Regions from separate parts of the Exiguobacterium sp. S22-S28 genome, predicted to be linked through region 3. Evidence: a T-box and tRNA genes for the amino acid it is inferred to sense, from the RefSeq annotation. Region 3 holds a T-box; the other regions hold tRNA genes.
What was found. The T-box of region 3 lies ahead of ACHA8N_RS12365 (valine--tRNA ligase). A T-box ahead of a tRNA ligase gene usually reads a tRNA of that ligase, here a tRNA-Val.

Region 1: it encodes a tRNA-Val, which carries the amino acid that the T-box ahead of ACHA8N_RS12365 (valine--tRNA ligase) is inferred to sense. The anticodon was not compared.
Region 2: it encodes a tRNA-Val, which carries the amino acid that the T-box ahead of ACHA8N_RS12365 (valine--tRNA ligase) is inferred to sense. The anticodon was not compared.

What each region holds. Positions count from the first base shown of each region.
Region 1 is NZ_JBHFFC010000018.1:69,792-77,251, forward strand. Features, by position in the region: gene nagE (N-acetylglucosamine-specific PTS transporter subunit IIBC) at 1-164, shown strand, start outside; gene ACHA8N_RS05110 (EamA family transporter) at 196-1,098, opposite strand; gene ACHA8N_RS05115 (YkyA family protein) at 1,192-1,845, opposite strand; gene ACHA8N_RS05120 (polysaccharide deacetylase family protein) at 1,858-2,703, opposite strand; gene yhfH (protein YhfH) at 2,904-3,050, opposite strand; gene ACHA8N_RS05130 (nitroreductase family protein) at 3,244-3,870, shown strand; tRNA gene ACHA8N_RS05135 (tRNA-Val) at 4,017-4,089, shown strand; gene ACHA8N_RS05140 (YdhK family protein) at 4,130-4,699, opposite strand; gene ACHA8N_RS05145 (hypothetical protein) at 4,860-5,180, shown strand; gene ACHA8N_RS05150 (sensor histidine kinase) at 5,214-6,221, shown strand; gene ACHA8N_RS05155 (response regulator transcription factor) at 6,227-6,907, shown strand; gene ACHA8N_RS05160 (histidine phosphatase family protein) at 6,921-7,376, shown strand.
Region 2 is NZ_JBHFFC010000013.1:23,333-30,792, forward strand. Features, by position in the region: gene ACHA8N_RS03225 (hypothetical protein) at 1-144, shown strand, start outside; gene ACHA8N_RS03230 (hypothetical protein) at 194-352, opposite strand; gene ACHA8N_RS03235 (PTS sugar transporter subunit IIC) at 690-1,712, shown strand; tRNA gene ACHA8N_RS03240 (tRNA-Val) at 1,807-1,879, opposite strand; gene ACHA8N_RS03245 (efflux RND transporter permease subunit) at 2,053-5,169, shown strand; gene ACHA8N_RS03250 (DUF456 domain-containing protein) at 5,212-5,688, opposite strand; gene ACHA8N_RS03255 (D-alanyl-D-alanine carboxypeptidase family protein) at 5,781-6,593, opposite strand; gene ACHA8N_RS03260 (methyltransferase family protein) at 6,828-7,373, shown strand; gene ACHA8N_RS03265 (phytoene desaturase family protein) at 7,396-7,460, shown strand, end outside.
Region 3 is NZ_JBHFFC010000029.1:117,620-125,079, forward strand. Features, by position in the region: gene hemA (glutamyl-tRNA reductase) at 1-83, shown strand, start outside; gene hemC (hydroxymethylbilane synthase) at 166-1,092, shown strand; gene ACHA8N_RS12350 (uroporphyrinogen-III synthase) at 1,082-1,768, shown strand; gene hemB (porphobilinogen synthase) at 1,765-2,754, shown strand; gene hemL (glutamate-1-semialdehyde 2,1-aminomutase) at 2,751-4,061, shown strand; T-box leader at 4,117-4,346, shown strand; gene ACHA8N_RS12365 (valine--tRNA ligase) at 4,395-7,031, shown strand; gene ACHA8N_RS12370 (bifunctional folylpolyglutamate synthase/dihydrofolate synthase) at 7,088-7,460, shown strand, end outside.

The DNA.
Region 1 (7,460 bases), on a different contig from region 3:
CGACACGTCTTCGTCTGCAAGTGAAAGACGCCAGTATTATCGACGAAGCAGCCATTAAAGCTGCTGGTGCAAAGGGTGTGATGAAGATGGGGGCAAAAAATGTCCAGATCATCATTGGTACGGATGTAGAATTTGTCGCTGATGCGATGAAACGTCAAAAATAATGATAAAAAACAAACGGCCTTTCCTGAATGATCAGGAAAGGTCGTTTTGTTGAACAGAGGCATCCGATTGTTTTAGGCTACTGACATAAATCGGATAGAAAATACCGATGAGGATAATGATGATACCAATCCACTGTGAAGCAGCCAGATGTTCTCCTAAAATAAGGACCGAACAGATAACCGCTGTCGGCAGTTCCGCTGCGCCAAGCAACGAGACACTGGCAGGACTGAGGTGAGGAGCACCTGCTGCGAACAAGAGCGGAGGTAGAATCAGAGCAAACAGACCAAGCGGCAACGCATACCAAATCAATCCTTGTTCAAAATTTGCAACTGTTAAAAATGTCGTCGGTGGGTACATGATCATGACGAAAAGCAGACCGCCCGTCATCATATAAAAACTCTTTTTGATGACCGGGACATGGTTTGCGACTCGACCGCTTGCAAGTAAGAAAATTGAAAAACTGACAGCTGCTCCGAGTCCGAACAACGTTCCCCGAAGGTCGAGGGCACTGGAATATGCCGCACTGGCTAAAATGGCACCGCCGATCAATAGAATAGCAGATAAGAAGTGAGAACGTGACGGCAGGCGTCTTGCAAGAATTGAATCAATCACAACGCCGATCCATGTAAACTGGAACAGGAGAATGATTGCGACTGAAGCGGAAACGGTTTGCAAGCTTTGATAATACAAGTAACCGGTCGTTCCGCTGGAAATCCCGATAGCCATCAAAGTAACAGCCGTTTTAGGATGGAGGCGAATATTTTTCGACAGCAGAGCTAAGATGAAAATCATCAGCCAACCAAAAAAGAATTGACTGCCGGAAACGGCTGCCGAGTTAAATCCTGCCCCGTAAGCGAGCTTGACAATAGTGGATAAGACGCCGTAACTAATGGCGCCGATTAAGACGAAAAGTGTTGCTTTTGAACGGTTCATACAGTTCCCTCCATGTTTTAGAACGCACAAAAAAGGTTGCAACGGGGCCTTGTCCAGGTTTTTTGGACAGGGTTTGGTTGCAACCTGTGTGAGTTATTTAATATTGAGTCCAGCTTTTTCGTAAAAAGATGGCTTTAGTTCATTGTATCGGACGGTCAATTGATTAAACTTCTTTAATGCCTCAGTCGCTTGGCGAGACGTTCGGTTTAAATCAGCTGTCGCTTCGTCAATCTTAACGAAGTTTGGTTTTTCGGTCAAGTAAGAAAGCACTTTCTTTTCTGAAGCGATCGTCGCTGCGTAACGTTTCAAAAATGTATCAAATGCTTTCTCGCGCTCTTTGAAGACATCGAGAAGAGCGGTCCCGTCTTTTTTGGAAGCAGCAGGTAATGAAGATAACGTACTTGCTAATTTCGGGAGATCTAACTCATCAAAAGCACGGGTACGAATTATTTTTTCTTGTTTTAACAATTTGACACGGTCTTCGTTCAAAGCGGTTAATTCATCCCGTTCATTTTGCGCCCGGTTAATGTCATCGGCTCCAGCTTCGAGGACTGCTTGATACGTATTGACGGAAATTTCGTCTTGGCGCGTCCGTTGCTCCGCGACGACGGCTGCTTTTTGTTCGGACTTCGCTTGTTCTTCCAACTGATCGTACATCGAGGAGGCGGGATCACTCGAGCAGGCACTGAGGATCAAGAGACCGAGACAGGTCAAACAACTAGTGAGAATCATCCGTTTTTTGATCATGAAAGTAACTCCTTATAAATGAGAGAATTTTGCGAAATTATAAGGGATATGAAAATCTTCATCATAGATGGAGAATTGATATCCTTTTTTCTTTAATCCGGCAACAATCGCAGGTAATGCCCGCAATGTTTGGGGTTGTTCATGTAACAGGATGATTTCGACCGGATCTTCCGCACGGCGGATGACGGTTTTCGCGACTTCCTTGGCACTATCTTTGTAGTACCAGTCCATTGAATCAATCGACCAATCCCAAATTCGAAGTTCAGCCTGTTCAATTTCTTTTGCAATTGACTTGGTAATGCCGGGTGTTGATCCATAAGGAGGACGTGTCAACAAAGGGGTATGATTCGTCAGTTGTTTGATTTGCTTCTGAACCCGAAGCATCTCGGGAACATATTGCTTTTCCTTATACAAGGTGTCGTAATCATGTGTTTCGCTGTGTGGTCCGATGTAATGTCCATCCTTTGCCATCAAGCGGACGACATCCGGTTGCTCATTGATGTTACTTCCGATCACGAAGAATGTCGCTTTAACATCTTGCTCGCGTAACGATTTCAAGATGTCCGGTGTCAATGCGGTCGGTCCATCTTCAAATGTCAGATAAGCTACTTTTTTAGTAATCCCGTTCCATTTTTCAACGCGTGCCTTGTCCAAGTTCGGAGTCGGGATTTTCCGCAAAGACTGGACGGATTTTACACTAGCTTGTTGTGTCGAAGTAAGATACTGATACACGATATAACCACCAAGCGGAAGAAGAATTAAAGCCATCATGATAAAAAGCTTAGCGAAATACTTTCGTTTTGGTTTTCGTTGTCTTGGACCAAGTCCGATTGGATTACCCGAGTTGTATGAATCCATTGATGTCTGAGCTCCTTTGCGGAAAATCTTATGAGTTAAATGTAACATTTTGTCTGTTTCGTTTGTAACAAAAATATTACAAAAAGATGACTCAAGACCCTGTAATTCAAAAAAAGTTTTATAAAATAGAAAAAAATACTTTTTTTAACTAAAAAAAGAAGTCTATCCGTTATCGGAGACTTCTTCTTTCGAACTTGTGATCAGTGTTCTGTAACAGAACACTCATCACATTCTGTTTTATACGATTCACATTGTTCGTCCATTTCTTTTCCACAGTGGGAGCAAGTTTTGACCGGAAGTTGACGGTAAAACTCTGGAGACGTTTCTTGGTAAAGGGGTTGTTCCATGATTTTATTCCTCCTCTTGATGTATGAATGGGCCAGCGAGTAATACTGAATTTATTTTATTGTACTAGTACAGAAGAGTTGTGTCAATTACTGTTTTATAACAGTAGATTTTTAATGAGTCTTGTCATATGACAGGTAGCGTAGAGGATGATACGATAACAAAGTAAACAGATGTATTTAGAGGGGGATTATTATGAATCAAACAGTATCTGACACACTATCACTTTTGACAGAACGTCGGTCGGTTCGTCATTACGATGAGACATTCAAGCTTTCGCAAGAAGAAGTAAAAGAGTTGATTGAATTAACGACAGCTGCACCGAGTGCCTGGAATCTGCAACATTGGCATTTCCTTGCTTTCCATTCGGAAGACGCAAAGCAACGTCTTGCGCCGATTGCTTACAATCAGCCTGCTATCAGTTCTTCTTCAGTCGTCATTGCCGTATTAGGAGATTTACAGGCAAACCGAAACTACAATCCTGTGTATGGTCCAGCCGTAGAAACAGGAGGTATGACAGAAGAACTATTCGACTCGATCAAAGGTCAAGTGGAAGGTGCTTATCAAAGCGAGGCTTATGCGAGAGATGCAGCCATGTCAAATGCCAGTCTTGCAGCGATGCAACTTATGTTGGTTGCTGAAGCAAAAGGACTGTCAACACTCGCAATGGGTGGATTTAATCATCAACTCTTTACAGAAACGTTTATTACAGAAGAACGTTTCGTCCCTGTTATGCTGATTGCTGTGGGGAAAGCGGTGGAAGATGCGAAGAAACGTCCGGCCCTTCGTCTGCCGATCAATCAGGTCACGACAATCCTATAAGTTGAAATGAAGGGACTGGCTCAAGTCAGAAGTTCAGTTCCATTCATTTTTTATTTTTCATATTTTTTTAGAAAAGTACTTGTCAGATTGTTAGTTTCTTGCTATATTAATACATGTCCTAGCAAGTACATAACGTACTGCATCATGATTCTGTAGCTCAGCTGGGAGAGCGCTACCTTGACAGGGTAGAGGTCGCTGGTTCGAGCCCAGTCAGAATCATACCAAAAAGCCCGTTCATCCTTTGATGAGCGGGCTTTTTTTAATTATCTGCCTGAAGTTCATCCTCTGTGACCCATTTATGATTCTTAACGGTTTTCCCACCCGACGTCGGTTTAAAATCAACCATATAGACCGTCGTCTGTTCAGCACTGTCAATCGTGGCTTCAGCACCGTCCATTCCTTTCATATGATCAGCGGCAAGTGTCACGTCGTCTCCCTTACTTAAAGTCGAAGCAGGGACGGGGTTAAGTTCTTCCTGGATGATCCATTTGTGATTGGTGACTTTTTCCCCACCGGTCGTCGGCGTATAACTGATCGCATAAACCGTTGTGTCAAAGGCGTCGACGACCGTTCCTTTCGCACCATCCATCCCTTGCATATGATCAGAAGCAAGAATAACTTTACTGTTATCCTCGAACTTCGGATTTTCAGCTTGTTTGATTCCTTCTGGAACTTTTCCGTCACTTGAATGCATCATTCCATCATGTGAGCTGCTTTTATCGGCGTCATGCATGTCATGCGAACCGGAGGAATCAGAGTCGGTTCCACAAGCGCCAAGACTTAAAACGGCAGTGAGAGCCAGTGTTGTAACAAACAGTTGTTTCTTCATGTGTCTACCTCCTGTATGAATCTGATTACATTACGACTATACCCGTTGCGTGTGCAAAAACCGTGCAGAAAGCGTGACGATTTGTGGTTCCTGTGTCTTGACACACATTTTCGAATCAAAAATCCTTATACTTAGCAGAGGGAAGATAAGGAGGGGGAACATGCGGCATATTTCTCATTACATCGGTCTGCTGTTTTTAACAGCGCTCTTTCTGATAGGGAGTATTCTTTTTAGTACGTTGTATTTAAATCTTGTGAATCAACGTACCGATGAAGTGTTGTCCGGATTATTGAATCGCGGAAATACGCATCGAGACGTTTTGGAGAAATCATTTGATCAACAAACAATTGATCATGTCAGTTTAATGGAATCTGCTTCTGAATTTACTGTCGTCGTGACCGATCAAAAGGGAAAAATCCTGAAATCTTCCAATCGTTTAACGGAAGAAATGAAAACAGAATTGACGCATACTGAATTTTAAGATCAACGAAAGGATTTAGTGCTACAGACGCCAATGGAGCATGGAAACTTTTTGATGACGGATAGTCCGATCACCATTGCGGGCAGTCATCGCGGGCATGTTTTTATGTTTGCTCCTGAGGATTTGATTCAACAAGTCGTCAAACCATTGCAGCAACAGTTCATTCAGGTAGGAATCATCGCGGTCCTGCTATCACTGGTCACTGTAGCGCTCTGTACACGTTTAATCTCGAAACCGCTGATTAACATGGAACGAGCGACCGCAAAGTTGAGGGACGGAAACCTGGAAGTGGATTTACCGATTGAGCGTTCAGATGAACTGGGTGCATTGGCGCGATCGATTACCCAACTGGCAAAAGATCTCGACTATGTAAACCGTGAACGCACAGAATTTTTAGCACACATCTCGCATGAATTGCGAACGCCACTGACGTATGTCAAAGGGTACGCTGATATCTTGAGTCGTCCCGATTTGCCCGACTCTGAAAAAACGATGTATCTGTCGATTATCAAGGAAGAAAGTGATCATCTCAGCCAACTGATCGAACAATTGATGTTACTGGCTCGTCTGGACGAAAATCAATTTTCGGTAGATCGTTTGCCGCTTGCACTTAACGAGGTGATTTTATCCATTGCCGACAAAATGCGACCGACGATTGAAGAAAAGGGACTGCGTTTTGTGGTGTCAGGTCATCCTGTAACTGTGATGGGGGACGAAATCCGGCTTGGTCAAGTCCTGTTAAATTTGCTGGATAACGCACGGAAATACACGGAAGTCGGTCAAATTGAAGTAGAGTACGGAAGAAATTCCGCTGGAGCATATTTTCTGGTACGGGACACGGGAATTGGAATTTCGGCAGAGGCATTGCCACATGTGAAAAAACGCTTGTACCGGAGTGAACCATCACGCTCCAGAAGTCACGGTGGATCGGGTCTCGGGTTAACGATTGCGACAGCAATCGTCCAAGCGCATGATGCAACACTCGACATAAAAAGCGAATGGCATGCCGGGACATGCGTCACAGTTCAATGGAAGGCGTGAAAAAAATGGCACGAATATTAATCGTAGATGATGAGCCACGGATGCTTCAATTGATGAAGTTATATCTGACACCTTATGGACATACCTGTCATTTGGTCGATTCAGCCCAAAAAGCGCTAAAGCTGGTTCGAAGCGTCCCCATCGACTTGGCCTTGTTGGATGTCATGATGCCTGAAATGGATGGCTGGACATTATGCCAAAAAATCCGACAGATTGCTGATTTTCCAATCATCATGGTGACGGCACGTAATCAAAAAGAGGACATTTTACGAGGTCATGAAGTAGGGGCAGATGACTATGTCGCAAAACCGATCCATGAAGGAGAACTACTGGCGCGGATTGAATTATTGATTGGTCGAATCAAACAGGAAGAAGAGACATTTCATGGACTGTCTTATGATGCTGCTGCGTACCGTTGTGAATTCAACCAGCAAAAAATTCTCCTGACCAAAACGGAATTTCAACTGTTAGGGAAATTGCTCGCCTCTAAGAATCGTATTTTATCGAGGGAGCAGCTCGTCCTCTCACTGTGGGGAGATGATCAATCAATCGAACCACGAACCATCGATTCACATATCCGCCACCTGCGCGAAAAATTACGGCGTGCCGGGTTTCCAATCGATGTTCATTTAGAGACGGTTCGTGGAGTGGGTTATCGATTGCTCGAAGCAACAACTGAGAATTGAGAAGGGAGACACCATGACAACCATCTATTTAGTAAGGCATGCTCATTCAACCTATTCACCGGACGAAAAAGCACGACCCTTATCCGAGCGGGGCACGGCTGACGCCGAACAATTGCGTTTGTTTTTTCAAGAAATCACGCCGGATTACATCTATGCGAGTCCGTACCGACGGGCAATCGAAACCGTTCAACCGATAGCGGAACACTATGGACTGCCCATCCAGGAAGCGGAAGTATTTCAGGAACGAGTACTGGCTCCCGGTCAATTGGATGATTTCCAGCAAGCTGTCGAGTACGTCTGGAACTACCCCGACAAAAATCCATACGGTGGAGAATCAAACAACACTGCACAGCACCGTGTTGTTGCAGGTGCACGGCAGTTGGTAAGGAAACACACAAATGAGACAGTTGTCGTCGGGACGCACGGGAATATCATGGTGTTGTTGATGCAACATTTTGATCCGGCATAAGATTACTCCTTTTGGTCGCATTTAGCGATGCCAGCCGTCTACCGTTTAGTATTTGACGGCGAGACATGCCTTCAAATCGAAGAA
Region 2 (7,460 bases), on a different contig from region 3:
ATTACTGTATTTGTCGGATTTCTCTTATCTCCATTTCTTTCACTCGCCTTTCAGTGGAAACGAAGTCGTGCGAAACGAATCATCGGACTTTTACTTATTGCCGTCCCTGTAGGTCTTATTTTTGTAAGTTCTTTTTTATCATGACGTAAGTTCCCGATCAAACGATCCGTATGTCGTCCAGCGGATCGCTTTTTCATGTTCTTCCACCTAGAAATAGTTTCCGCAACAGTTCTTTTTCGGGCGTCGGTGCAGCATTAATCGCTTCAAGACAAGGTCGGTCGTCATATGCGACTTCTATAATATCCACTGCTACGGCATTGCCATGAATATCGGTAATGACTGCGAACTTCATGAAAACGCCTCCATTGTAAGTATGATGGTCTTTCTCACTTTTCCCTCTTTTAAAGTAAAAAAATCTTTGGGAATAAGTTGTCAGAAAATATTGATTATTCATCCTGACCGTGTTAGGCTTAGAAAAATTCATTGAGAGGAGCATCATCTTATGTATATACAACAAATTGCTGGCCGACTGATTATTCTATGTTCGAGGGACTGAAACCTTTTCCGTTGATTTTCGGAATTGATTTTGGGCCCTTCTTTCGATGCATCGAATGAGGCGCCCGCAGGAATGATGGCGCCTATCCGATAACGGATAGGTTTTTTTTATGGCAAAACAAAATAGAGAGAGGATGAGTGAATTGAAGGAATATGCGATGGATCGAATGGTGAAAGTGTCTGCCGGTATGGCGAATGCCGTGTTAGTGACGTTAGGGGTAGGATTATTGATTGAAACGTTCGGCAACTTATTACATATTGAGATGTTACTCACGATTGGCGGTGTCGCCAAAGTCTTACTTGCCCCGGCACTCGGAGCCGGCATCGCTTATCAACTTGGCGGGAATACACTTGTTTTATTCAGTTCCATGATTGCCGCAACGATTGGCGGAGCGGCACTTCAGCCAACGGACGCCGGGCTTGTCCTCGTGCCGGGTCAACCAATCAGTGCATTGCTCGCTGCTGCCGTTGCTGTCTTCGTCGGAAAACGAATGACCGGAAAAACAAAATTCGATATGATGGCTATTCCGGTCAGCGCTGTCCTTGCCGGTGGTTTTACTGGTCTCGCTGCTGCTGCTGTCACGACACCGTTACTCACTCGATTCAGTGCCATGGTTACTGCGTCAGTCGAATCTTCACCGATCGCGACTTCACTTGTCATCGCCCTTATTTTTAGTGTCTTATTGATGTCACCCGCATCATCGGCTGCACTCGCGATTGCTCTTCAGCTCGATCCCGTCGCCAGCGCCGCTGCTTTGATCGGTTGTTCCGCCCAGTTCGTCGGCTTTACGTTGATGGCATATCGTCAGACCGATCCCGGTGGATTGATTGCTTCTTTCTTCGTCACACCAAAAGTCCAGTTCCCGAACATCGTTAAAAATCCGCGCCTTGTCGTCGCACCATTCCTAGCCGCGATGATTTCCGCGCCAATTGCAACACTTGTTCTTTCACTCGAAGTCCCTTATGAGCTTGCCGGTCTTGGATTAAATTCGATGATCGCGCCGCTTAACATCTTCGTCAATCAAGGATTCAATGCCTTCCTTGTCTTTTTCGCAACCGGCGTGCTTCTTCCCGGTATTTTGACGCTCGTCTTTTACCGGATGACGACGATGGCCGGTTGGACAAAAATGGGCGATCTTCGTTTAGAGATTCAATAAGGCTCAGTTGCTATTCCTTTCATTGTTAATGAAGGAATAGCTTTTTTTATACAAAAAAAATCCCGTTCATCAAAAGATGAACGGGATTTTGGTATGATTCTGACTGGGCTCGAACCAGCGACCTCTACCCTGTCAAGGTAGCGCTCTCCCAGCTGAGCTACAGAATCATGTGATGTCGTACTGGGTATATGTTTATTATAGCAACATATTGAAATCTGTAAAGTATTTTTTATGATTTTCTTTTATTTTTTTCTTCTGCGGTAACAGTTCAAAGTTGCAGGGTTTTCTTTCGTCCTCTACTATGTAAATAAGCACATATAAAATAAAGGAGGGGTACCCGTTGAATTTTCTAACAAGATTTAGTTTGAAGAACTCCGTTGCCGTGTTTATTATTGCCATTCTTTTAATTTTAGGCGGCGTGTATTCGTTTACTCAACTCAAAGTAGATCAGTTTCCTGAAATCGAATTTCCTCAAATTTCTGTAGAAGCTGTTTACCCAGGCGCATCTCCAGATGATGTCGACAAGCAAGTCGTTTCAAAACTGGAAACCGCACTCAAAGGAATCGAGGGTTCCACTAAAATTACGAGCTCTGCTTACGAAAGTATCGGAATCATCAATATTGAATTCCCCTTTGATACCGATATGGACAAAGTCGAACAACAAATCGATGCTGCCATTCAGGATGCCAATCTTCCGGAAGAAGCAACAACAAAGTTAAATCGTTTTTCATTTGGTTCGTTCCCGATCTACAACATCTCCTTCTTTAGTAAAGATGGAAAAGAGATTGAATCTCTATTAAAGGATGAAATCGAACCAGAACTCAATAAAATTCCCGGCATCAACAGTGTTTCTGTTGGTGGCTACAAAGATGATCTGGTCCAGATTACTGTCGACAATAAAAAAGCGACCGCTGCCGGATTGTCGTTAACCAGCATCAAAGAACAAATCAATGCCAAATATGTATCGTTCCCATCTGGTCAACTTGCAGAAGGTGATTCAAAAATCCCGATTCGGGTCGAAGAAAAGCTGGAAAACTTAGATAAGTTAAAAAATCTCCAGCTGACATCTTCTGTTGCGTCAAGTCCAGCAACAGGCGCTCCATCAGGTCCTCCTACAGGAGGATCCGGTTCAGAGTCCGAAGCACCGGGTACAACGGGTGCACCAGAAGAAGCAGAACCAGCAGAACCAATCCGTCTCGGAGATATCGCAAAAATCGAAGCCGTTTCCGAGCAAAGTGAAAAAACACGTTACAACTTAAAAGATTCGTTATCGATGGCCATCACGAAAAAACAAGATGCGAACACTGTTGAAATTGCAGATGGTGTCACAAACATCTTGAACAAATATGATGATCAAATCGATTATACGATTGGCATCGATTCCGCTAAAGACATTGAGGAGTCAGTCGCTACTCTCGTAAAAGAAGGATTACTCGGTGCTTTGTTTGCTTCTCTTGCCGTCCTCCTCTTCTTACGAAACATCCGAGCGACCATCATTGCCATCGTCTCAATCCCGCTGTCGATTTTAATTGCGGCGATCTTCTTGAACTGGCAGGACATCTCGTTAAATATCATGACCCTTGGTGGTATGGCGGTTGCGGTCGGTCGTGTCGTCGATGATAGTATCGTTGTCATCGAAAATATCTTCCGGCGGGTCCGAAAATCAGAGTCAGGTATGACGAATGAAATCATCGAGCAATCGACGAAAGAGATCTTAAAAGCCATCACGTCTTCTACCTTGACGACCGTCGTTGTCTTTTTACCAATCGGGTTTGTCGGTGGCATCACAGGGAAGTTCTTCCTGCCATTCGCCTTGACAATCATCTTCTCGTTACTCGCTTCGCTTCTCGTTGCGATCACGATTGTGCCGATCTTAGCGAAATTCGCCTTCAAAAAAGTACCTGCTGAAGAAAAAGAAGGTGCCTTGCAACGTTGGTACGGCAAACTGATTGAAAAATCACTGTCGCACAAAGCGATTATTCTCGTCGTTTCGTTCTTATTGCTTGGCGGTTCACTTGCGATCGTACCGCAACTTGGGTTTACGTTCATTCCAAACGAAGCTTCCAAAACATTGACGGCTTCGCTTGAACTGCCGGCTGCAACATCTCTTGAGAAAACGAGTGATGTTTCGCTCAACATGGAAAAAATGTTCGATCAGGAAAAAGCGATTGCTGATGTCACGACATCCGTCGGAGCCCGTGATTTCACGACCGGCTTGCGACTTGATAACAAAGCCAGCTACTTCTTGAACTTAAAAGACGGAGCTGATGTCGAAAAGACAATTAAATCCCTTGAAACACAAATGGAGGATATCGCAAAAGAAGACGATGTCGATGTCAAAATCAGTGTTGCTGAACTGTCGACAGGTGGTCCGCCATCGAACAACAATGTGGATGTTGATTTGTTCTCGACTGATCTAGAAGCGCTCCAAAAAGCAGCAAAACTCGTTGAAGATAACATGACTAAAAACAACGATTTGAAATACGTCACGAATAACTTCAGCGAGAAACAGAAACAGTTCCTCGTTGAGATTGATCCTGAAAAAGCAAGTGATCGTGGTTTATCCGGTTTCCAGATTCTTGGTACGGTCAACGACCAAACCAAACCGGTTACCGTCGGAACGCTTAACCTCGACGATAAAGACCAAAACGTTCAATTGTCTTACCAAGAAGATTTGACATCAAAAGCAGATCTTGAAAACGTACAGTTGTTCTCGGCAACTGGTCCTGTAGCCTTAAAAGAGGTTGCGACGGTAAATGAAGTCGAGACGTTCACATCCATTCAGAAACTGGACGGCAAAGTGTACGCCCGCGTTTCTGGGCAAGTGAAGGGCGATAACGTCCAAACGGTTTCAAGTGACGTTAAAGCTGCTGTCGAAAAAATCGACTTGCCAGACGGTGTTTCCTTAACGAGTGGTGGCGGAAACGACGATACGGTCGAAATCTTCCAATCACTTGGTATTGCCATCGTCGTCGCCATCGGACTTGTCTACTTGACGATGCTGATTACGTTCGGAAAAGCACGGATTCCGTTCATCATCTTGTCATCGCTCATCTTCGTTCCGATTGGCTCACTCGTCACCTTGTTCTTGGCAAATGAGCCGTTATCCGTCAGTGTCATGATTGGTTTCTTGATGCTCATCGGTATCGTAACGACCAATGCCATCGTACTTGTCGACCGGATTGGACAAAATGTCACACGTGGTTTACCGATCCGCGAATCGTTGATCGAAGCCGGTAAAACACGACTTCGTCCAATCTTGATGACAGCATTCGCAACCATCATGGCCCTTGTTCCGCTGGCACTCACTACGTCATCCGGCACATTGATTTCAAAAGGTCTCGCCTTGACGGTTATCGGTGGATTAACGACTTCAACGCTCTTGACGTTGATCATTGTCCCTGTCGTCTACGAACTGTTCTTCTTCAAAAAAGTAAAAAAAGAACAGCAGTCCTAACAAAAAATCCTTCTCTCATTTATGAGGGAAGGATTTTTTTGATTATTTTTCAAGTACTTCATCGGTTCGATCAATCGTTCCATTATGTTTAGCGACAAGACCGTCCAGTACAGACGGTTCAAATTCTTCACCAATCGCAATGATTCCTGTTTTTCCGGGTGGAATCACACCGAGTGTGCGTTTAAACGTTTCCTGGACGGCTTGATTTTCTTTTAAATCCTTCGAGCCGCCAATCAACATCCCTGTCATCGAGCCTAACAGAATGCCGAACGGTCCTCCGAGAATCCCGACGGCCATCCCAATCAAGGAACCTTTGAAGGCTTTATTGGAGCCGCTTAAATCGACCGCATCTTCAAACGAAAACGCCCCGCTTTCACTTCGTTTAATGACAGCGATTTGTTCAAAATCAACTTGACCGTTGGCATGATACTTTTTCAGTTCGCTGAACACTTGATACGATGTCGCCTCTTCTTCGAATGTAAAGGTAATGATATGATGCTTCTCTTCTTTTTTAGCCACAGCTTCCACCTCTTTCACAAAAGACAGACCGCAACCCTTGACGATGAGTGACACACCATTTATTTACCATTCGTCGCTTGAAACAAAACCTGTTAAGGCGTCATCGGTTTCCCCGGTTCCAACTTGTAGTATTCTTCCATCGTCAAGCCGCTCACTTTCAATTGAGCAGCAAGCGTCGCCCCGACATAACGAAAATGCCAACTTTCATACGTATAGCCGGTCCATGATTCTTTACCGAGCGGATAACGCAGATGGAAACCGTAGCGATAGGAATTAGCGGCCAGCCATTTTGCCTCTTTTGTGCTCGAGAAGCTGAACTTGGCATATCTGGAAGAGTCTGCTCCGCCGATATCAAAACCAAGTCCTGTCTGATGCTCGCTTTTCCCGGGTTGTGCGCTGTACGTACTTGCTTTTTCAAAACCGTCACGTGCCACATACTTGTCAAACAGGGCTTTCTGATAGGCATAAGAACGGTATGTACTAAATGCAACTAAAGTGATTTTTTCTTGTTTAGCAGCGAGTTTCATTTTTTCAAAGGCTGCCCGCGCAATTGGACTTTCCCCTGGAGCATATGTGGAACGTAACGGCAAATTTGGATTAACAACCAACGTCTTCCCGATACGTAATCCGCCGATTTGTTGATCTGTCAGTAAAAATTTTGTACTGGCATATCCTGTCTTGGTCCCGTAACGGACTTTCGACCAAGTTCCAAGTCGACTGACCTCAGTGACATATTCTGAAGTCGGGATGACCGTAACGACTTTATTCTCTGTCGAGGCACCTGTACGAAGATTCAATTGCGTCTTCGCTTGGCGGTAAGTCGAAGCTTCCGCTACTTGTGAAAAACTAGCAATTGTTGCCGTAGCGGAGAGGACGATCACCATCGTTCGCTTCATTTTTGTCATATTTTCTATAAGCTCCTTTTTTCAAAAACAAGGGAATCAGTTTTTATATTTAGAATACCATTCCTTTCAAGACCTCACCATTTTTTAGTCAGGGTGTAATCAAAATGAATTAATTAGTGGATTGTACGTCAAATAGGCATTACAAAAGGATTGAATTTTAATCCATATGGGTAAAGATTCGTTGTATGCGTTTTCTTTAAATAATGATTATGGTCCGTCAGGGGGAGAATCTTTATGACTGTTTTAGATGTTGGTTTCATCATCATCTCCCTTCTTTGGTTACTCGAACTGTTACTTTTTCGAAATCGTCAGAAGGAACCTTCTCCACTCGAAGAACGACGAAGCTTTTATTGGATTTTAGCTACTTTGCTCGGCACCATTATCTTTTCCATTTTACTTGCTCCATCCAAATCTCATGTTTTATCGCAACAAATTGGACTGCTGTTATTAACTCTCGGTGTTTTTTTACGTTACTGGGGCATATATCATCTGAAGCATCAGTTCACACGACATGTCACTGTCAACTCAGGAGATCAACTCGTCAGCACAGGTCCTTATCGTGCCTTGCGCCACCCACTTTACACCGGTTTACTTTTCATCACGGCCGGCTTTCCCTTGTACTTCGGACACCTGATATTGACGTTATTCGCGACAGTGCTGATGTTTTTTGCTTTATTGCACCGCATTCGAATCGAAGAACGGCTGTTAACCGAAGGCTTCGGACCGGCTTACACTGCATGGGCACGTAAAAGAAAACGATTAATTCCGTTCATTTACTAAGACATAAGGAGATGTGATTTTTTTGAAAAAACAAGCTGTAGTCATTGGAGCAGGTTTAGCAGGTATGTCCGCCGCAATTCGCCTCGC
Region 3 (7,460 bases):
ACGAAGAACTGTTTGACGGTGGCGTCGAGGAAATGGTATTACAAGACGAACCAGCAGCTGAACGTAAAGCTGTGAATCGATGAACATAGACCGAATTGTGTTACAATAGAAAAGCATGGGGCGGACTTGTGCCGCCCCTTTATTATTGTACAGGGGGATTTCAGCATGCGAAAAATCATAGTAGGTTCACGTAGTTCAAAACTTGCGATGACTCAAACGAAGTGGGTTATCGAACAATTGAAACAAGCAGGTGCACCATACGAATTCGAAATCAAGAACATCATCACGAAGGGTGACCGCATCCTTGACGTGACACTATCTAAAGTCGGTGGTAAAGGATTGTTTGTTAAAGAAATCGAACAACAGATGATTGACGAAGACATTGATTTTGCTGTGCATAGCATGAAGGATCTCCCGTCTGAATTACCGGCAGGGCTCATCATCGGTGCGACTCCCGCCCGTGTAGATGCACGAGATGCGTTGATTACGACGACGGGTGGCGGACTGGACTCACTTCCGGAAGGGGCAATTGTTGGAACGAGCAGCTTACGCCGCGGTTCTCAATTACTCAAACTGCGTCCGGATTTAAAAATCGAATCCATTCGCGGCAATATCGACACACGTCTTGAAAAGCTGAAGACAGGACCGTTTGACGGCATCCTGCTTGCTGCTGCCGGCCTGCAACGAATGGGTTGGTCGGATGAGACCGTTTCCGAATATCTTTCGACTGACGATATGATTCCGGCGGTTGGACAAGGGATTTTAGCAATTGAATGCCGGGCGGACGATCAAGAAGTACGCGACTTGTTGAATTTGATCCACGATCAGATGACAGAAAAAGTAGCCTTTGCGGAACGTTCTTTCTTGGCAGCAATCGAAGGAAGCTGTCATGTTCCTGTCGGTGGATTTGCGACGATCAATGAAGATTTATCAACGACACTTGTCGGTTTCCTTGGTTCAGTGGACGGACAACAAATTTTGCTTGAACGAGAAACATCACTTGATCCGATGCAACTCGGTCAAATGGTAGCAACACGTCTTCTTGATGCGGGTGGTCGTGAAATTCTCGCTTCTTTACCGGATGATCTTTAAGCAACTTGTCTTGACAGGGAGTCGTCGACCAACTGTAGAGCAGGTGGCGCGATTAGCGGAACAACAAATCGAAGTCGTTTATCATCCGGTCATCAAAACGATTCCCGTCGCGTTTCACTTACCGACAGAACTAGATTGGCTGATCGTGACGAGCCCGACAGGCGTCGAACGCATCCAGTCGGAGCTCCCTTCCTTGCAGGACACAAAGATTGCAGTGGTCGGATCGAAAACGGCGGCGGCATTAATCAAACAGGGACGAACACCTGATTTTATACCATCGGCTTTTACAGGGGATGTGCTGGTCGAAGAATTACGACCGCTGCTTCAAGCGGGACAACGCATTTGCTTTGCCCGCGGAAACCGGTCGCGTCAAGAACCGCTCGAACGATTAAGAAACGCCGTTGCGGCTGAAGTGTTGGAAGTCATCACATACGAAACGAAGTTACGGGTGATTCCACCTGATGTATTGCAACGTGCTACGTATATTGGTTTACAAAGTCCTTCAGCTGTCGAAGCGATTGCGCCGCTTTGCAAAGAAACGACCGCAACCTATGTGACGATCGGACCAATCACCGAGCAAGCCGCTCGACGATCTGGTTTGGCACCGCTTTTGGTCGCTGACATCTATACACTCGATGGACTGATTGACTGTATTTTAGAGGAGGAACTGTTATGAATACATTAGAATTCGCACGCCACCGCCGCTTACGGAATACCGCGTCATTACGCTCACTCGTCCGGGAAAATCATCTGCACAAATCGGATTTGATTTATCCGCTGTTTATTGCAGAAGGGGACGATATCAAACGGGAAGTCAGCTCGATGCCCGGTGTGTTTAACCTTTCGCTCGATCATCTGGAAGCTGAAATCAAAGAAGTGGTTGAACTCGGTATCGAGTCCGTCATCTTGTTTGGTGTTCCGCACGATCATTTAAAAGATGAGCAAGGAACAGGAGCGTTTCATGATCACGGGATCGTGCAAGAAGCAACACGACTCGTTAAAAAGGTCGCACCACAACTGACGGTCATTGCAGATACTTGTTTATGTGAATACACGTCAACAGGCCACTGCGGTATCGTTGCTGACGGAACCGTTGATAATGATGCATCGCTTCCGTTGCATGTCCAAACAGCTGTGTCACAAGCACGTGCCGGTGCAGACATCATCGCGCCGTCTTCGATGATGGACGGATTCGTGGCAGCCATTCGTCAGGGACTTGATGAAAATGGCTTCAGCCATATCCCGGTCATGAGTTACGGGGTCAAATATGCTTCCGCTTATTACGGACCGTTCCGTGACGCAGCCAATTCAGCACCGGGCGAAGGGGACCGTAAAGGTTACCAAATGGATCCTGCCAACCGCCGCGAAGCATTCCGGGAGGCGACAGCCGATGTCGATCAAGGAGCAGACTTCATGATCGTCAAACCGGCACTTGCCTTTATGGATATTATCCGTGACGTCCGCGAACGCGTCGAGTTACCAATCGTCGCTTACAACGTATCGGGTGAATATGCAATGGTCAAAGCCGCTGCGTTAAACGGCTGGATTGACGAGGAACGGATTGTCATGGAAACGATGCTTGGTTTCAAACGAGCAGGCGCTGATTTAATCATTACGTATTTTGCAAAAGACATCTGTCATTACTTGGAGGGGACAAAATGAGCCTGATTAATCAAAACTCAAAATCAAAAGCCGCTTTTGAACGGGCGTTACCGTTGATGCCGGGTGGTGTCAACAGCCCGGTGCGTGCCTATAAATCAGTCGGGATGTCACCAATTTTTGCTGAGCGGGCAAAAGGTTCGCGACTTTACGATATCGATGGCAAAGAATATATCGACTATGTCTTGTCGTGGGGACCGATGATTCTTGGTCATGCCGATCCAATCGTGACGGCAGCGATTCAAGAACAAGCGACACGCGGATGGAGTTACGGGACACCGACAGAAATTGAGTCAGCGATGGCAGAAGTCGTCATCAGCCGTGTGCCGTCGGTCGAAGTCGTCCGGATGGTCAACTCGGGTACAGAAGCGACGATGGCGGCACTTCGCCTTGCACGCGGATATACAGGGAAAACGAAAATCCTGAAGTTCGAAGGCTGTTACCACGGTCATGGCGATTCGCTTTTGATTAAAGCAGGATCGGGCGTGGCGACACTTGGTTTACCGGATTCACCCGGTGTTCCGGCACAAATCGCCAGCATGACGTTAACTGTTCCGTACAATGACATGGACGCAGTCCGGATTGCCTTTGAAAAACACGGCGACGACATCGCGGGTGTCATCGTGGAGCCGGCAGCCGGAAATATGGGCTTTGTCCCACCGCAGCCGGGCTTCCTCGAAGGATTACGCGACATCACGGAACAATACGGGACACTCTTGATTTTTGATGAAGTCATGACTGGTTTCCGGGTTGGCTTCAACTGTGCCCAAGGATACTTTGGTGTCACACCGGATATTACGTGCCTCGGGAAAGTCATCGGCGGCGGCATGCCGGTCGGTGCTTACGGTGGTCGTCGCGACATCATGGAACAAATTGCGCCGCAAGGTCCGATTTACCAAGCCGGTACACTATCCGGTAACCCACTGGCGATGACAGCGGGGCTCGCGACACTGACGCAACTGAAGCCGGAGCATTACGAAGAGTTTGACCGGAAAGCCGGTCGACTGGCGGAAGGGTATCTCGCAGCAGCGGCGAAATATAACATTCCGTTAACGACGAACCGGGCGGGTGCGATGTTTGGTGTCTTCTTTACCAATCAGCCGGTCACGAACTTCGAACAAGCGAAAACATCGAATCTTGAGATGTTCCGTTCGTATTATCAAAAGATGGCAGCACGCGGTGTCTTCTTACCACCATCACAATTTGAAGGTCTCTTCTTGTCGACCGTTCATACGGACGAAGACATCGAACAGACGCTTGCAGCGGTTGAGCTGACGTTCAAAGAATTACAACTCGAATTTAATCGTTAAGCAGTTCTTGACGAGTCACGGACGTCTCGGATAAAATAAGGAAAGAATAATTTGGAAAACAGCGATGACGGGAAGAGTAGTCGAGAAACGAACTGTTATGAGAGAACACATCCATGGCTGAGAGATGTGACAGGACGTCCTGATGAAGGTCACCCCACGAGCTGGTCTCGTAAGCAACAGCAAGCGAGATCCGGATTGCCGCACGTTACGCGGGCTAGAGGGCACTCTGTAAAGAGTGAACTAAGGTGGTACCGCGGAAGAGCAACGGCTTCTTTCGTCCTTAGATGAGGACGAGAGAAGCCGTTTTTATTATGGATTAAAGGAGCGATTTAGATGCAGGAATTATCAATGCCAACAAAGTACGATCCGCAAGCAACAGAGGAAAAATGGTACGACTTTTGGATGAAAGGGGAATACTTCAAAGCCGATCAAGACCCGGAAAAAGCACCGTATACGATTGTCATCCCCCCGCCAAACGTTACCGGGAAATTACACCTCGGTCACGCTTGGGATACGACACTCCAAGATATGCTGACACGAATGAAACGGATGCAAGGCTTTGACGTCTTGTACCTGCCAGGGATGGACCATGCCGGAATCGCGACGCAAGCAAAAGTCGAACAGAAACTCCGGGCAGAAGGCAAGTCACGCCTTGAGATGGGACGCGAAAAGTTCCTGGAACAATCGTGGGCCTGGAAAGAAGAATACGCCTCAACGATCCGTGAACAGTGGTCAAAACTCGGACTCGGGCTCGATTATTCACGGGAACGGTTTACACTCGATGAAGGATTGTCGGAAGCGGTTCAAGAAGTGTTCGTTAAATTATACGAAAAAGGCTTGATCTACCGTGGCGAATACATCGTCAACTGGGATCCAGCGACGAAAACAGCGATCTCGGACATCGAGGTCATCTATAAAGACATCGAAGGTGCCTTCTATCACTTCAGTTATCCGTTGACGGATGGATCAGGTCACGTCGAACTGGCGACGACACGTCCGGAAACGATGCTTGGGGATACGGCGATTGCGGTCAATCCGAAAGACGAGCGTTATGCGCACCTGGTCGGAAAAACGATCACGTTACCGATCGTCGGACGGGAAATTCCGATTGTCGCCGATGAGTACGTCGACATGGAATTCGGAACAGGGGTTGTGAAAATCACGCCAGCCCACGATCCAAATGACTTCGAAGTCGGAAACCGTCATGATCTACCACGTGTCCTTGTCATGAATGAAGACGGAACGATGAACGAAAATGCAGGGAAATATGAAGGCATGGATCGTTTTGAATGCCGCAAGCAAATCGTTGAAGATCTGAAAGAGTCAGGTGTTTTGATCAAGGTCGAACCGCATCTGCATTCCGTCGGTCACTCCGAGCGGTCGGATGCTATCGTCGAACCGTACTTGTCGCTCCAGTGGTTCGTCAAAATGGAGCCGCTTGCTGAAAAAGCACTGCACGAGCAACAAGGGGAAGACAAAATCAACTTCATTCCACAACGTTTTGAAAACACGTATGTCCGCTGGATGGAAAACATCCGCGACTGGTGTGTCAGCCGTCAGCTCTGGTGGGGTCACCGGATTCCGGCTTGGTACCATAAAGAAACGGGCGAAGTCTACGTCGGCAAAGAAGCACCGGCTGACATCGAAAACTGGGAACAAGACAATGATGTGCTTGATACATGGTTCTCTTCAGCGCTCTGGCCGTTCTCGACGATGGGTTGGCCGAACGAAGGCGCAGCTGATTATCAGAAGTACTTCCCAACGTCAACACTCGTAACAGGTTATGATATCATCGCTTTCTGGGTCTCACGGATGATCTTCCAATCGTATGAATTCACAGGCGAACGTCCATTCAACGATGTACTGATTCACGGTTTGATTCGCGACTCAGAAGGACGGAAAATGTCGAAGTCACTCGGTAACGGGATTGATCCGATGGATGTCATCGAAAAATATGGTGCGGATTCGCTCCGTTGGTTCTTAACGACCGGTTCAACACCAGGAAACGATTTACGTTTCTACTGGGAGAAAATCGAAGCGACATGGAACTTCTCGAACAAATTGTGGAACGCAAGCCGTTTTGCCTTGATGAACATGGATGGACTGACACACGATCAAATTGACCTGTCAGGCGAGAAATCACTTGCCGATCAATGGATTCTGACACGTCTGAACACGACGATTGATGATGTGACGCGTCTGTCGGACAAATACGAGTTTGGTGAAGCCGGTCGTGTCCTCTATCACTTCATTTGGGAAGACTTCTGTAACTGGTACATCGAGATGGCGAAGTTACCGTTAAACGGTGAGGACGAAGCAGCCAAATTGACGACGCGTTCGATTCTTGCCTATACGCTGGATCAAATCATGCGTCTGATGCATCCGTTCATGCCGTTCATCACGGAAGAAATCTGGCAGCATCTACCGCATGAAGGTGAAACCGTCACACGTGCCGCATGGCCGACACGGAACGATTCACTGGACTTCCCAAAAGCTGTTCCGGCATTTGAAGCCGTTCAGAACGTCATCCGTTCAGTCCGAAATATTCGGGCGGAAGTGAACGCGCCGATGTCGAAACAAATCCAGTTGATGATTTCAACGAGTGACGATCAAGTCCAGCACGATTTAGAAACAAATCTGTCGTACTTGAAAAAATTCACGAATGCGTCTGAATTACTTGTTGAACGCAATATGACGGCACCAGAAAAAGCGATGAGTGCGATCGTCACGGGAGCGGAATTGTTCATTCCGTTGGCTGATTTGATCAACATCGAAGAAGAAATCGCTCGTCTGAACAAAGAACTCGTCAAGTATACAAAAGAAGTCGAACGGGTCGAGAAAAAACTCAACAATCCAGGCTTCGTCGGAAAAGCTCCGGCACACGTCATTGAAGAAGAACAAGCAAAAGCACAAGACTATAAAGAGAAACAGGCGGCAGTTGAAGTCCGGATCAGCGAACTCGCAAAATAATCTTAAAAGTGGCTCAAGTTTTCTTGAGTCACTTTTTTTGAAGGAGTGAAGCAAGCGTGAGAACACGAGAAGATGTGCTCGAATGGTTATCGGCGTTACTGGCATTTGGCATCAAACCGGGACTGAGTCGGATGGAAGCATTACTGACGGAACTGGGAATCGATCCGGATACGATTTCGACGGTTCATGTCGCGGGAACGAACGGCAAAGGATCGACGGTCGCTTTTTTGCGCGAGATGGGAGTAGCGCAAGGACTGCGGATTGGAACTTTTACGTCACCGTATATCATTCAGTTTGAAGAACGAATCATGTTGAACGGTGTACCGATCAGTGAAGCGGATTTGGTGGAGGCGGCCGTTGCTGTCCAGAAAGCGATCGCGAATATCGATTCAACGGTCGGGACTGTGACGGAATTCGAAGCCTTGACGG